DNA from 2 places in the Streptomyces sp. NPDC005774 genome. Region 2 is predicted to be linked to the other one. Evidence: predicted binding sites of a transcription regulator. Region 2 holds the regulator's gene; the other holds the start of a gene.
The links. Region 2 encodes HspR, which represses chaperone genes until heat shock. Its sites were predicted from a motif close to TTGAGNNNNNNNNNCTCAA; they were not measured.
Positions count from the first base shown of each region.

Region 1: lon (endopeptidase La) is a predicted target of HspR. The motif match lies at 1,848-1,866, and genes of this name have one in related genera.

Region 1 covers NZ_JBIAIV010000003.1:167,889-173,252, forward strand. The annotation lists gene ACFYQA_RS04710 (sensor histidine kinase) at 1-70, opposite strand, end outside; gene ACFYQA_RS04715 (response regulator transcription factor) at 67-807, opposite strand; gene ACFYQA_RS04720 (spermidine synthase) at 931-1,635, opposite strand; gene lon (endopeptidase La) at 1,889-4,342, shown strand; gene ACFYQA_RS04730 (MarR family winged helix-turn-helix transcriptional regulator) at 4,596-5,090, shown strand; gene ACFYQA_RS04735 (protein phosphatase 2C domain-containing protein) at 5,145-5,364, opposite strand, start outside.
Region 2 covers NZ_JBIAIV010000056.1:22,541-27,904, forward strand. The annotation lists gene ACFYQA_RS33290 (ABC transporter ATP-binding protein) at 1-345, shown strand, start outside; gene ACFYQA_RS33295 (hypothetical protein) at 342-614, shown strand; gene ACFYQA_RS33300 (DUF418 domain-containing protein) at 806-1,444, shown strand; gene ACFYQA_RS33305 (substrate-binding domain-containing protein) at 1,614-2,720, opposite strand; gene ACFYQA_RS33310 (heat shock protein transcriptional repressor HspR) at 3,207-3,659, opposite strand; gene dnaJ (molecular chaperone DnaJ) at 3,665-4,861, opposite strand; gene grpE (nucleotide exchange factor GrpE) at 4,952-5,364, opposite strand, start outside.

The DNA of each region.
Region 1 (5,364 bases), on a different contig from region 2:
AGAACGGGCGGACGCCGCCCCAGGGGCCGGGGTCCCCGGGGCCTCTCCGTGCGGCCGGCCCGTCGCTCATGGCGTCGGCGTCTCCAGGGCGTAGCCCACGCCGTGCACGGTACGGATGCGCTCGGCACCGATCTTCCGGCGCAGCGCCTTGATGTGGCTGTCGACGGTCCGGGTGCCGGAGGCGTCCGCCCAGTCCCAGACCTCGGCGAGCAACTGCTCCCGGGAGAGCACCGCGCGGGGCGTGTTCGCCAGGCATACCAGGAGGTCGAACTCGGTGGGCGTCAGATGAACGTCCTCGCTGCGTACCCGCACCCTGCGCTGAGCGTGGTCGATCTCCAGTTCGCCCAGGCGCAGGATGCCGCTGCGCGGGGTGGAGGCCGCCAGGGCCGCCCGCTCCATACGGCGCAGCAGCACATGCACGCGTGCCGCGAGTTCCCGCATGGAGAACGGCTTGGTCATGTAGTCGTCGGCGCCGACGCCCAGCCCGACCAGCATGTCGGTCTCGTCGTCGCGCGCGGTCAGCATCATCACCGGCACCGGCCGCTGGGCCTGCACGCGCCGGCAGACCTCCAGGCCGTCGAAGCCCGGCAGCATGATGTCGAGGATCAGCAGGTCGGGCTGCCAGGCCTCCGCCGTGTCGACGGCGGACGGACCGTCGCCCGCCGTCTGCACCAGGAATCCCTCGGCACGAAGGCGGGTCGCGATGGCGTCCACGATCGTCGCGTCGTCCTCGACCACCAGGACCCGGCGCTGTGCGCCCGGTGTGGCCGCCGCCGTGCCGTTGTGGGAGGTGTGTGTCTGCTCCATCGCCCGCCCCTGAAGTGTGCTTTCCGGAATCCGTGGGGTGAATCCGTCTCTGCGCATGACTGCGACTGACGCTTGAATGATCCGCGTCCGTGCAGCAGCGTACGGGGAGTCATCGCGGCTTTGCTATCCAGGGCGGACGCCGAGGTGCACGACGTCAGGAACGCCCCGGGCAACGGGGATCTCTTCGGTACGCACCTGCTGGAACCCGGCATTCCGCAAGGTTCCCTCGAAATCGGTGGACGGCCGGGCGGACCACACCGCGAGTACTCCGCCGGGGGTCAGCACCCTCGCGCAGTCCCGGAGTCCGGTGGGGGCGTAGAGCCCGTCGTTGCCCTCGGTGACGGTCCAGTCGGGGCCGTTGTCGATGTCGAGACACAGCACGTCGAACGTGTCGGACGTTTCGTGGACGTACGTCACCAGATCGACCTCGACGATCTTCGCGCGGGGGTCGGCGAGAGCACGCGCGGAGAGTTCGGCCAGGGGACCCGCGCGGTGCCAGTCGATGACGGCGGGTTCGCGCTCCACCACCGTGATGCGGCCCCAGCGGGGTGCGGCGGCGGCGTGCGCGAGGGAGAAGCCGACGCCGAGTCCGCCGATGAGGACGTGCGGGTCCTCTCGCGGACCGCGCCCCGCGTGAGTGTCGGCGGCATCGAGCGCGGTCAGGGCGGCGTCGACCAGCCGGCGCTCCGAGCGGCCGTCGGAGGTGTCCATCAGGAAGCAGCCGTTCGCGATGATCTGCAGCAGGCCGCCGTGCCGGCGGAGCACCACCTCCCCGTACGGGCCCTCGCGGCGGTCCAGGACTTCGGGAATGTCGTAGGGGGTGGACATGCGTTCATCCTGGCAGCACTCCTCGTCCAGCCGGACGCCCCCCGTCGTTCCGGGGTATTCCGGGCGGCGCCCAGCGGTCCCGGGCGGCGCCCGGCGGTCCCCGGGAGTCCGAAGGGGCGCTCCTCGCTTCCCGGCCGCCGGATGCCGCCGGATGATCGCTGAGAGCGAACGCGACCGCGCGCGGCCCGGGAACAATCAAGGGCTCAGGACCATTGAGTCGGTATAACTCAACTTGACTGCCGAAGGGGAGATCATGGCTACTGAGTCCACATCGCTCGCCCTGCCCGTGCTGCCGCTCGACGACGAGGTCGTGCTGCCCGGGATGGTGGTCCCGCTGGACCTGAATGATTCCGAGGTGCGCGCCGCGGTGGAGGCCGCCCAGGCCGCCGCCACGTCGGAGCCCGGGAAGCCCAGGGTCCTGCTGGTGCCACGCATCGACGGGACCTACGCCGCCACCGGCGTCCTGGGCACGGTCGAGCAGGTCGGCAGGCTGGCCGACGGCGACCCGGGCGCCCTGATCCGGGGCCGGGACCGGGTGCGGATCGGCGCCGGGACGACCGGACCGGGTGCCGCGCTGTGGGTGGAGGGCACCCGGATCGACGAGACCGTGCCGGAGCCCTCCCCTGGTTCCTCACCTCGCTCGAACAAGGGAGCTCCCTACCCCGGCCAGGTGGCCGAGCTGGTCACCGAGTACAAGGCGCTCGCCACCGCCTGGCTGCGCAAGCGCGGCGCATGGCAGGTCGTCGACCGCGTCCAGGCCATCGACGACGTCTCCGCCCTCGCCGACAACTCCGGTTACTCACCGTTCCTGTCCACCGAACAGAAGCTGGCCCTGCTGGAGACCGCCGACCCGGTGGCCCGGCTGAAGCTCGCCACCCAGCAGTTGCGCGACCACCTCGCCGAGCAGGACGTCGCCGAGTCCATCGCCAAGGACGTCCAGGACGGCGTCGACAAGCAGCAGCGCGAGTTCCTGCTGCGCCGCCAACTGGAAGCCGTACGCAAGGAACTGCGTGAGCTGAACGGCGAACAGGAGGGCGAGGAGTCCGACGACTACCGGAGCCGCGTCGAGGCCGCGGACCTGCCGGAGAAGGTGCGCGAGGCCGCGCTCAAGGAGGTCGACAAGCTGGAGCGCTCCTCCGACCAGTCGCCCGAGGGCTCGTGGATCCGCACCTGGCTCGACACGGTGCTCGAGATGCCGTGGAACGAGCGCACCGAGGACGCGTACGACATCCAGGGCGCCCGGGCCGTGCTCGACGCCGAGCACGCGGGTCTGACGGATGTGAAGGAGCGCATCACCGAGTACCTGGCGGTGCGCAAGCGGCGTGCCGAGCGCGGGCTCGGGGTCGTCGGCGGCCGCCGCGGCGGAGCCGTGCTCGCCCTCGTCGGCCCGCCCGGCGTCGGCAAGACGAGCCTCGGAGAATCCGTCGCCCACGCGATGGGCCGCAAGTTCGTCCGGGTCGCCCTCGGCGGCGTCCGCGACGAGGCCGAGATCCGCGGCCACCGGCGTACGTACGTCGGCGCGCTGCCCGGCAGGATCGTGCGGGCCGTCAAGGAGGCCGGGTCGATGAACCCGGTGGTGCTGCTCGACGAGATCGACAAGGTGGGGTCGGACTTCCGGGGCGACCCGTCCGCCGCCCTCCTCGAAGTGCTGGACCCGGCGCAGAACCACACCTTCCGCGACCACTACCTGGAGGTAGAGCTGGACCTCTCGGACGTCGTCTTCCTGGCCACCGCCAACGTCCTGGAGGCCATCCCGGAGGCGCTGGCGGACCGGATGGAGATCGTCCGTCTGGACGGTTACACCGAGGACGAGAAGGTCGTCATCGCACGCGACCACCTGCTCCCGCGCCAGCTGGAGCGCGCCGGGCTCGCCCCCGACGAGGTCACCCTCGACGAGGGCGCGCTGCGCAGACTCGCCGGTGAGTACACGCGCGAGGCGGGCGTCCGCACCCTGGAGCGGTCCATCGCGCGGCTGCTGCGCAAGGTCGCGGCCCAGCACGAACTGGGCGAGCGGGAGCTGCCCCTCACCATCGGGGACGGTGATCTGCGCGCTCTGATCGGACGGCCGCACCACGTGCCCGAGTCCGCCCAGGAACCGGCCGAGCGCCGCACCGCCGTCCCCGGTGTCGCCACCGGGCTCGCGGTGACCGGCGCCGGCGGTGACGTCCTCTATGTGGAGGCGTCCCTGGCCGACCCGGAGACGGGCGCCGCCGGACTGACCCTGACCGGTCAGCTGGGCGACGTGATGAAGGAGTCGGCGCAGATCGCGCTGAGCTTCCTGCGGTCCCACGGCGCCGAACTGGAGCTTCCGGTCGGCGACCTGAAGGAGCGGGGTGCGCACATCCACTTCCCGGCGGGCGCGGTGCCCAAGGACGGCCCGAGCGCCGGCGTCACGATGACCACCGCCCTGGCCTCGCTGCTCTCCGGCCGCCTGGTCCGTACGGACGTGGCGATGACCGGTGAGGTCTCGCTGACCGGCCGGGTGCTGCCGATCGGCGGGGTGAAGCAGAAGCTGCTCGCGGCGCACCGGGCGGGGATCACCACCGTGATCATCCCCAAGCGCAACGAACCCGACCTGGACGACGTCCCCGCTCACGTGCTGGACGGGCTCGACGTCCACGCCGTGACCGACGTCCGCCAGGTCCTGGAGCTGGCGCTCTCGCCGGCGACGAACGGCGCGGCGCCGGAGGTTCCGGTGGCGGTGTGACGGCGTCACCGGACGGGCGGCGGCCCGGACCTCCCTCACGGGATCCGGGCCGTCGCCGTGCGGCAGCCCGGACGACGGCGCGGGGCACGGACATCGGCCGGTGCCCCCGCCCGGTCGGCCGTCCCGGTGACGAGGCGGTGGCCGGCCGCGATGTCCTGCCGCAACCCACGTCTGCGAAATACTTGCGGAACCCCAGTGGCATCGCCACCTGGCGCAGACATGGACGACCGGTGAAACCGAGGCAGGGACTGACGTGCACGAAGGCGGAAACAGCGGCGGCGAGGACACCTCGTCCCAGGTGCCCGACAGCGGTGTGGACCAGCCTGGTTTCCTCGCCCTGGAACGGGAGTTGACGGTTCTGCTGCGCCGCGCCAGGGCCAGCCAGGGCGAGATGTCCCGCGCGGTCCACCCGGACCTGGAGCCGTCCGCGTACGGGCTGCTCGTCCGTCTGGACGAGTGCGGCAAGCAGCGGGCCACCGAACTCGCCGCCTTCATCGGAGTCGGCAAGGCGACCATGTCGCGCCAGCTGCACGCGCTGGAGGAACTCGGGCTCGTCACCCGCGAACCGGACCCCGCCGACGGCCGCGCCTGGCTGGTCGACCTCACCCCGGAGGGCCGGAGCCGGACGAGCAGGGTCCGCGAGGCCCGCCGCGCGCGCTACGCCCGCGGCCTCGCCGACTGGGACCCGGGCGAGGTCACGGAACTCGCCCGGCTGCTGCACCAGCTGAACCGGGGAATGGAGAAGTAGCGGAGGCCGGGTGAGGGAGCGGGAGAAAGGGGGGAGCTCCCGCGAAGCCGGGGCTCAGAACTCCACGTACACGACCGTCGCGTCGTCGTGCGTCTTGCTCCGGCCGAGCACCACCCGGTCCGTGTCCGCCCGCTCCAGGGCCCGGACGCGGTCCACCAGCGCCTGCGGCCCCTCCTTGCGGACGAGGGCGAGACAGTCCGCCCAGTCGCCCTCGCGGAACCTCTCCACCCATCGGGTGGCCCCGTCCGTCAGCGCGGCCAGGGCGCGCACCTCG
Region 2 (5,364 bases):
AGCCATCAGCTGGCCGAGATGGAGCAGTTGGCCGACGAGGTCGTCGTCCTCGCGAGAGGCCGAGTCGTCGCCGGCACGTCCATGGCAGATCTCTCCAGGATCGCTCACGGGCGAGTCGGCGTGGAGAGCCCCGCGCTGGACAGGTTGACGCAACTGGTCGAGCAGCGAGGCGGGACCCTCGTCGTCACCGGTCCCGGTACCGCCCACATCACAGGGCTGTCGCGATTCCGGGTCGGAGACCTGACGGCCGACCACTCGGTGCCGTTGCACTGGCTGGACGAGCGGGCGACCTCGTTGGAGGAGTTCCACCTGTCCGTCGCCGATCAGGAGTACGAGAGCCGATGAGTCCCCTGGTGACCGACGAGGCGGACACCGCCACCCATGATCGCGCGGTCCCGGTCGTCCCCCTGGCCGGGACCGCGCTCAAACGGGCTGTGCACTTCGAATGGCTGAGGTTGAAGGGCCCGCGCTCCACCTGGGCGGTGCTGGGGTCGCTGGCTGTTCTGGCTCTGCTCAACGGCGTGCTGCTCCCGATGGAGGCAACCGAGCCGGAGAAGGGCGGACAGCCCTTTGTCGAGGTCGCCCGGCTGGTCGGCAGTGACCTGGCCCCCTGACAGGTCTGAGCGCATTCTGCTCCTACGCGACCGTTCTCGCGTGCTGTGGATGGCTGGGCTACCGGCGGCGGGCGGCCTCGTGAGCCCGAGCGCATCGGTGGCCGCCCGGCGCCTGGCCGGCGTCGACGCGCTCCGGGGACTGGCGCTGCTGGGCATCGAGTGGCGTCGACCGAGGGAAGATCGCAGAAACCGTGAGCGCATACCGCGGCGATGCGGGCACGGTCCTCCAGGCGAATCCGGACCGATTCCCGGATGCCGTCCTCGGTGTCCTCATCATGGCCCCGGGGGTTCTTGCCGCCTTCCTTCTCGGGCTGGCCGCAGGCAAGCGGGCCCTGCTCTCGCGCGACGGCACATCCCGTTCCCAGCTGATCGGGTGCGCCACCGTCGGGCTGATCATCGGGGGACCGGGAGCACTCTTCTTCGCATCCGCCTCGCTGGGACCGCTCGGTGAGCGATGGCAGTACCTGGGGCTTGGTGTGGGGATACTGACGGCTCCCGCACTGACGTGCGCTTACGCCTGCCTGCTGCTGATCCTGCTCCGCTCGTCACGGGGAGACGGAATCCGGAAGTGGCTCGCCCCCGCAGGCCGGCCGGCGCTGACGAACCATCTGACGCAGTCCGTGATCCTGACCGTCCTCGCGACCGCGTACGGTTTCTCTCTCTACGGGCGCATGGGCACTGCCGCACTGATGGTGCTCGTGTGCGCCGTGTACGGCCTTCAACTCGCGATCAGCACGGCATGGTCGCAGCGGTTCCGGCACGGCCCCGCCGAGTGGTTGCTCCGGAGCGTCACCCTGGCGGGCCCGCCACGAAGACGTGCCGATCGGTGAGGGATCCGCGGTCTCCCGGAGGGCGGGGTGGCCGAACACCGACGGCCCTCCCGCACCACCGGCCGCAGACCGGTGGTGCGGGGGCGTGCGGAAACAGCTCTGCCGGGGAGCGCGGTGATCCGCGCTCCCCGGCAGGACGTTCCACGGCCCGGCGGCCGGGGCGGGAAGGCTACTTCAGCCCGGCCTCGTCGCACGCCTCCTTGTAGGCGGCCGTGCAGATGTCCGAGACCTTGTAGAACCCGTCGGCGACGACCGTGTCCATGATGTTCTTCTTGGTCAGGGCGACCACGGGCACGAGCTGCGCCGGAATGTCCTTGTGGGTGGGGCTGTCGACGCGGTCGCTGGTCAGCGCGTCGAACTGGATGTTCTTGCCCTGGATCCGCGCCACCGCGATCTCCGCCGCGTTGTCCGCCTCGGTCGAGTAGGACTTGTACACGCTCATGAACTGGTCGCCCAGGAGGATCCGCTGCACCCCGGCGAGTTCGGCGTCCTGGCCGGTGATCGGGGGCATCTCGGTCACCCCTGCGGCCTTCAGCGCCTTGATGACGCCGCTCGCCATGCCGTCGTTGGCGGAGTAGACCCCCACGATGTTGCCGGCGCCGATCTCGGTGATCGCCTCGGCCATGTTGGCCTCGGCGTTCTCCGGCTTCCAGTCCTTGGTGTCGTAGGTCTTGGCGATGGTCACCGCGTCCTGGAGCTCGGACAGCGCCCCCGCCTTGAACTGCTTGGCGTTCGGGTCGGTCGGCGAGCCGTTCATCATGACGATCTTGCTGGTGACCCCGCCGTCGCCGCCGAGCGCCTCCAGCAGGGAGCGGCCCTGGACCTCGCCGACCAGCTCGTTGTCGAAGGATATGTACGCGTCGATCGGGCCCTCGGCCAGCCGGTCGTAGGCGATGACGGGGATGCCCGCGTCCTTGGCCTTCTTCACGTCCTCGGCGATGGCGTGCGCGTCGACCGCGTCCAGCACGATGATGTCGACCTTGTCCTTGATCATCTGCTGCATCTGGCTCGACTGCTTGCCCGCGTCCGCATCGGCGTTGGCGTAGTCGACCTTGCCCTTGTCACTGGTGAGCTCCTCCACCTTCTTCTTGAAGATGGGGTAGTCGAACTGGTCGTACCTGGTGTTGGCCGTCTCCGGCAGCAGGAGCCCGATGGTGACATCGTTCCCCTTGGTGGGGCTCGCTCCGTCGCTGCTCCCTGTCGCGTTGAGCGCGCCGCAACCGGCGAGCATGAGGGACACGGAGGCGGCGGCGACTGATATGGCGATACGACGCATGCGAGGGCTCACTTCAGTACGTTTTTGGACGTGGGCAAACATTGCGGCCCATGTGACTGAAAAGCCAACGCTCCAGCGACCAGTGGCGTCAAGACCAACTACTTAACGAGATGAACACAGCACCGTGCGCTGAAGTCGTGTGGGCTCGGCGAAAGAATCGCACATATATCCCACACGCGCATACACGTGCTGCTCACAGCCGTGCGCGGGGCGTACACGGAGACGCCCGGGACTCCGGGTGACGGTCCGTCAGCAGCCCGTACGCAGAAGGGGCTCGGAGGTTCGTCCGAACCTCCGAGCCCCTGCCGGTACTTCACTTTTGCGCCAAACGGAACTTCTCCGTCAGGCCGCAGCCTTCTCACTGAGCTACTTCCGTCACCGCACCATCGCCCCGGACCGACGCTTTCGCGCCGTCCGACGGCGACCGGACCGGACGCGCGCCGACCGGACGCACGCACGCAGGTCGACCGAACCGGACGCCGGCAGTCAGTCGGTCTGCTGCTGGCGCTTGGGCCGCCACACCACCAGCGCACTGGTCTGCTGGACCTCCTGGTACGGCACCAGGTCCCGGCGGTACGACGCGTGCACCGCCGCCTCGCGCTGACGCATGGTCGCGGCCACGCCGTCCAGGGCACCCTCCAGCTCCGCCACCCGGACTTGGAGCGCGGCGACCTGGTCCTCCAGTTCGATGATGCGCTTGATGCCGGCCAGGTTGATGCCCTCGGTCTGCGACAGCTGCTGCACCTGACGGAGCAGCTCGATGTCACGGGCCGAGTAGCGGCGGCCCCGGCCCGCGGTGCGGTCCGGCGAGACGAGCCCCAGACGGTCGTACTGACGCAACGTCTGCGGGTGCAGCCCGGAGAGCTGGGCCGCCACCGAAATGACATAGACCGGAGTGTCCTGCGTCAGTTCGTACGGATTGCGTCGACGACCGTCCATCGCCCTCAAGCTCCCTTCGCGGCCTGGAACAACTCCGCCCGCGGATCATCGTCCGCGGTCGCCTCTCGATACGCCTCCAGTGCGTCACGAGCCTTCCCCGGCAGGTCCTTGGGAACACTCACCTCGACGGTGACCAGCAGATCACCGCGCGAGCCGTCCTTACGGACCGCTCCCTTGCCGCGGGCCCGCATGGTCCGCCCGTTGGGTGTCCCCGGGGGCAGCTTCAGCGTGACCGGCGGACCGCCGAGCGTCGGGACGCGGATCTCGCCGCCGAGCGCCGCCTCCGGGTAGGTGACCGGGACGGTGACGGTGAGGTTGTCTTCCTTGCGGCCGAACACCGGGTGGCCGCCGACGTGCACGACCACGTAGAGGTCGCCCCCCGGGCCGCCGCGCTCGCCCGGAGCGCCCTTGCCGCGCAGCCGGATCCGCTGGCCGTCACTGACCCCCGCCGGGATGCGCACCTGCATCGTCCGCGAGGACTTGGCCCGGCCGCTGCCCTTGCAGATGTCGCAGGGGTTCTCCGCGGTCAGGCCGCGGCCCTTGCAGTCGGGGCACGGGTCGGTGAGCGAGAAGCCGCCGCCGCTGCCCCGGGCGACCTGCCCGGTGCCGACGCAGGTCGGGCACACGCGCGGTGTGCCGTTCTTGTCGCCGGTGCCCGAACAGGCCTTGCAGGCCTGCTGGGAGGACATCCGCAGCGGGACCGTCGCCCCCTCGATCGCCTCGGTGAAGCTCAGGGTGACCTCGGACTCGATGTCCTGGCCGCGCCGGGGCTGGGTACGCGTGGTGCCCGTGCCGCCGCGGTTGAACAGTCCGCCGAAGACGTCACCGATCCCGCCGCCGAAGCCGCCGGCGCCGGCCTGGCCGCCGCCCTGAGTGCCGCCCTGGCCGCCCCCGAAGAGGTCACCCAGGTCGAAGTTGAACGACCCGGCACCGCCCGCGCCCGGCCCCGCACGGAAACCACCGTTGCCGAAGAGCGAGCGGGCCTCGTCGTACTCCTTGCGCTTCTTGGGGTCGCCGAGGACGTCGTTCGCCTCGGAGATCTCCTTGAACCGCTCCTCCGCCTTGGCGTTGCCCTTGTTGGCGTCCGGGTGGTACTCACGGGCGAGTTTCCGGTACGCCTTCTTGATCTCGGCCTCGGTGGCGTCCTGGGGGACGCCGAGGACCTTGTAGTAGTCCTTCTCGATGAAGTCCTTGGTACTCATCCCCGACGTCCCTCCTCTCCTGCCCCGCCGGTCTCTTCCGACCTGCTCGTCCTGCCCGCCTCCGCCGGCGTGCGGACGCCGGCGAGGGCGTCAGCCCTCCTGAGGGCCACCTGTCTCCTTGTCGTCCGCCGCCGCCTCGGTGCCTTCCTCGGCCTGCTTGCCCGGCTGGGCACCCGGCTGCGGCTCGGCCACCGCCACCCGCGCGGGGCGGATGGTGCGTTCGCCGATGCGGTACCCGGGCTGCAGGACCGCCACGCACGTCGTCTCGGTGACGTCCGGGGCGTAGGAGTGCATCAGGGCCTCGTGGATCGTCGGGTCGAAGGGCTCGCCCTCCTTGCCGAACACCTGCAGGCCCATCTTCGCCACGGTCGACTCCAGCGACTCGGCGACGGACTTGAACCCGCCGACCAGCTCGCCGTGCTCCCGCGCCCGCCCGATGTCGTCGAGCACGGGCAGGAGCTCGGTCATGAGGTTCACCGCGGCGACCTCCTTGACCGCGATCC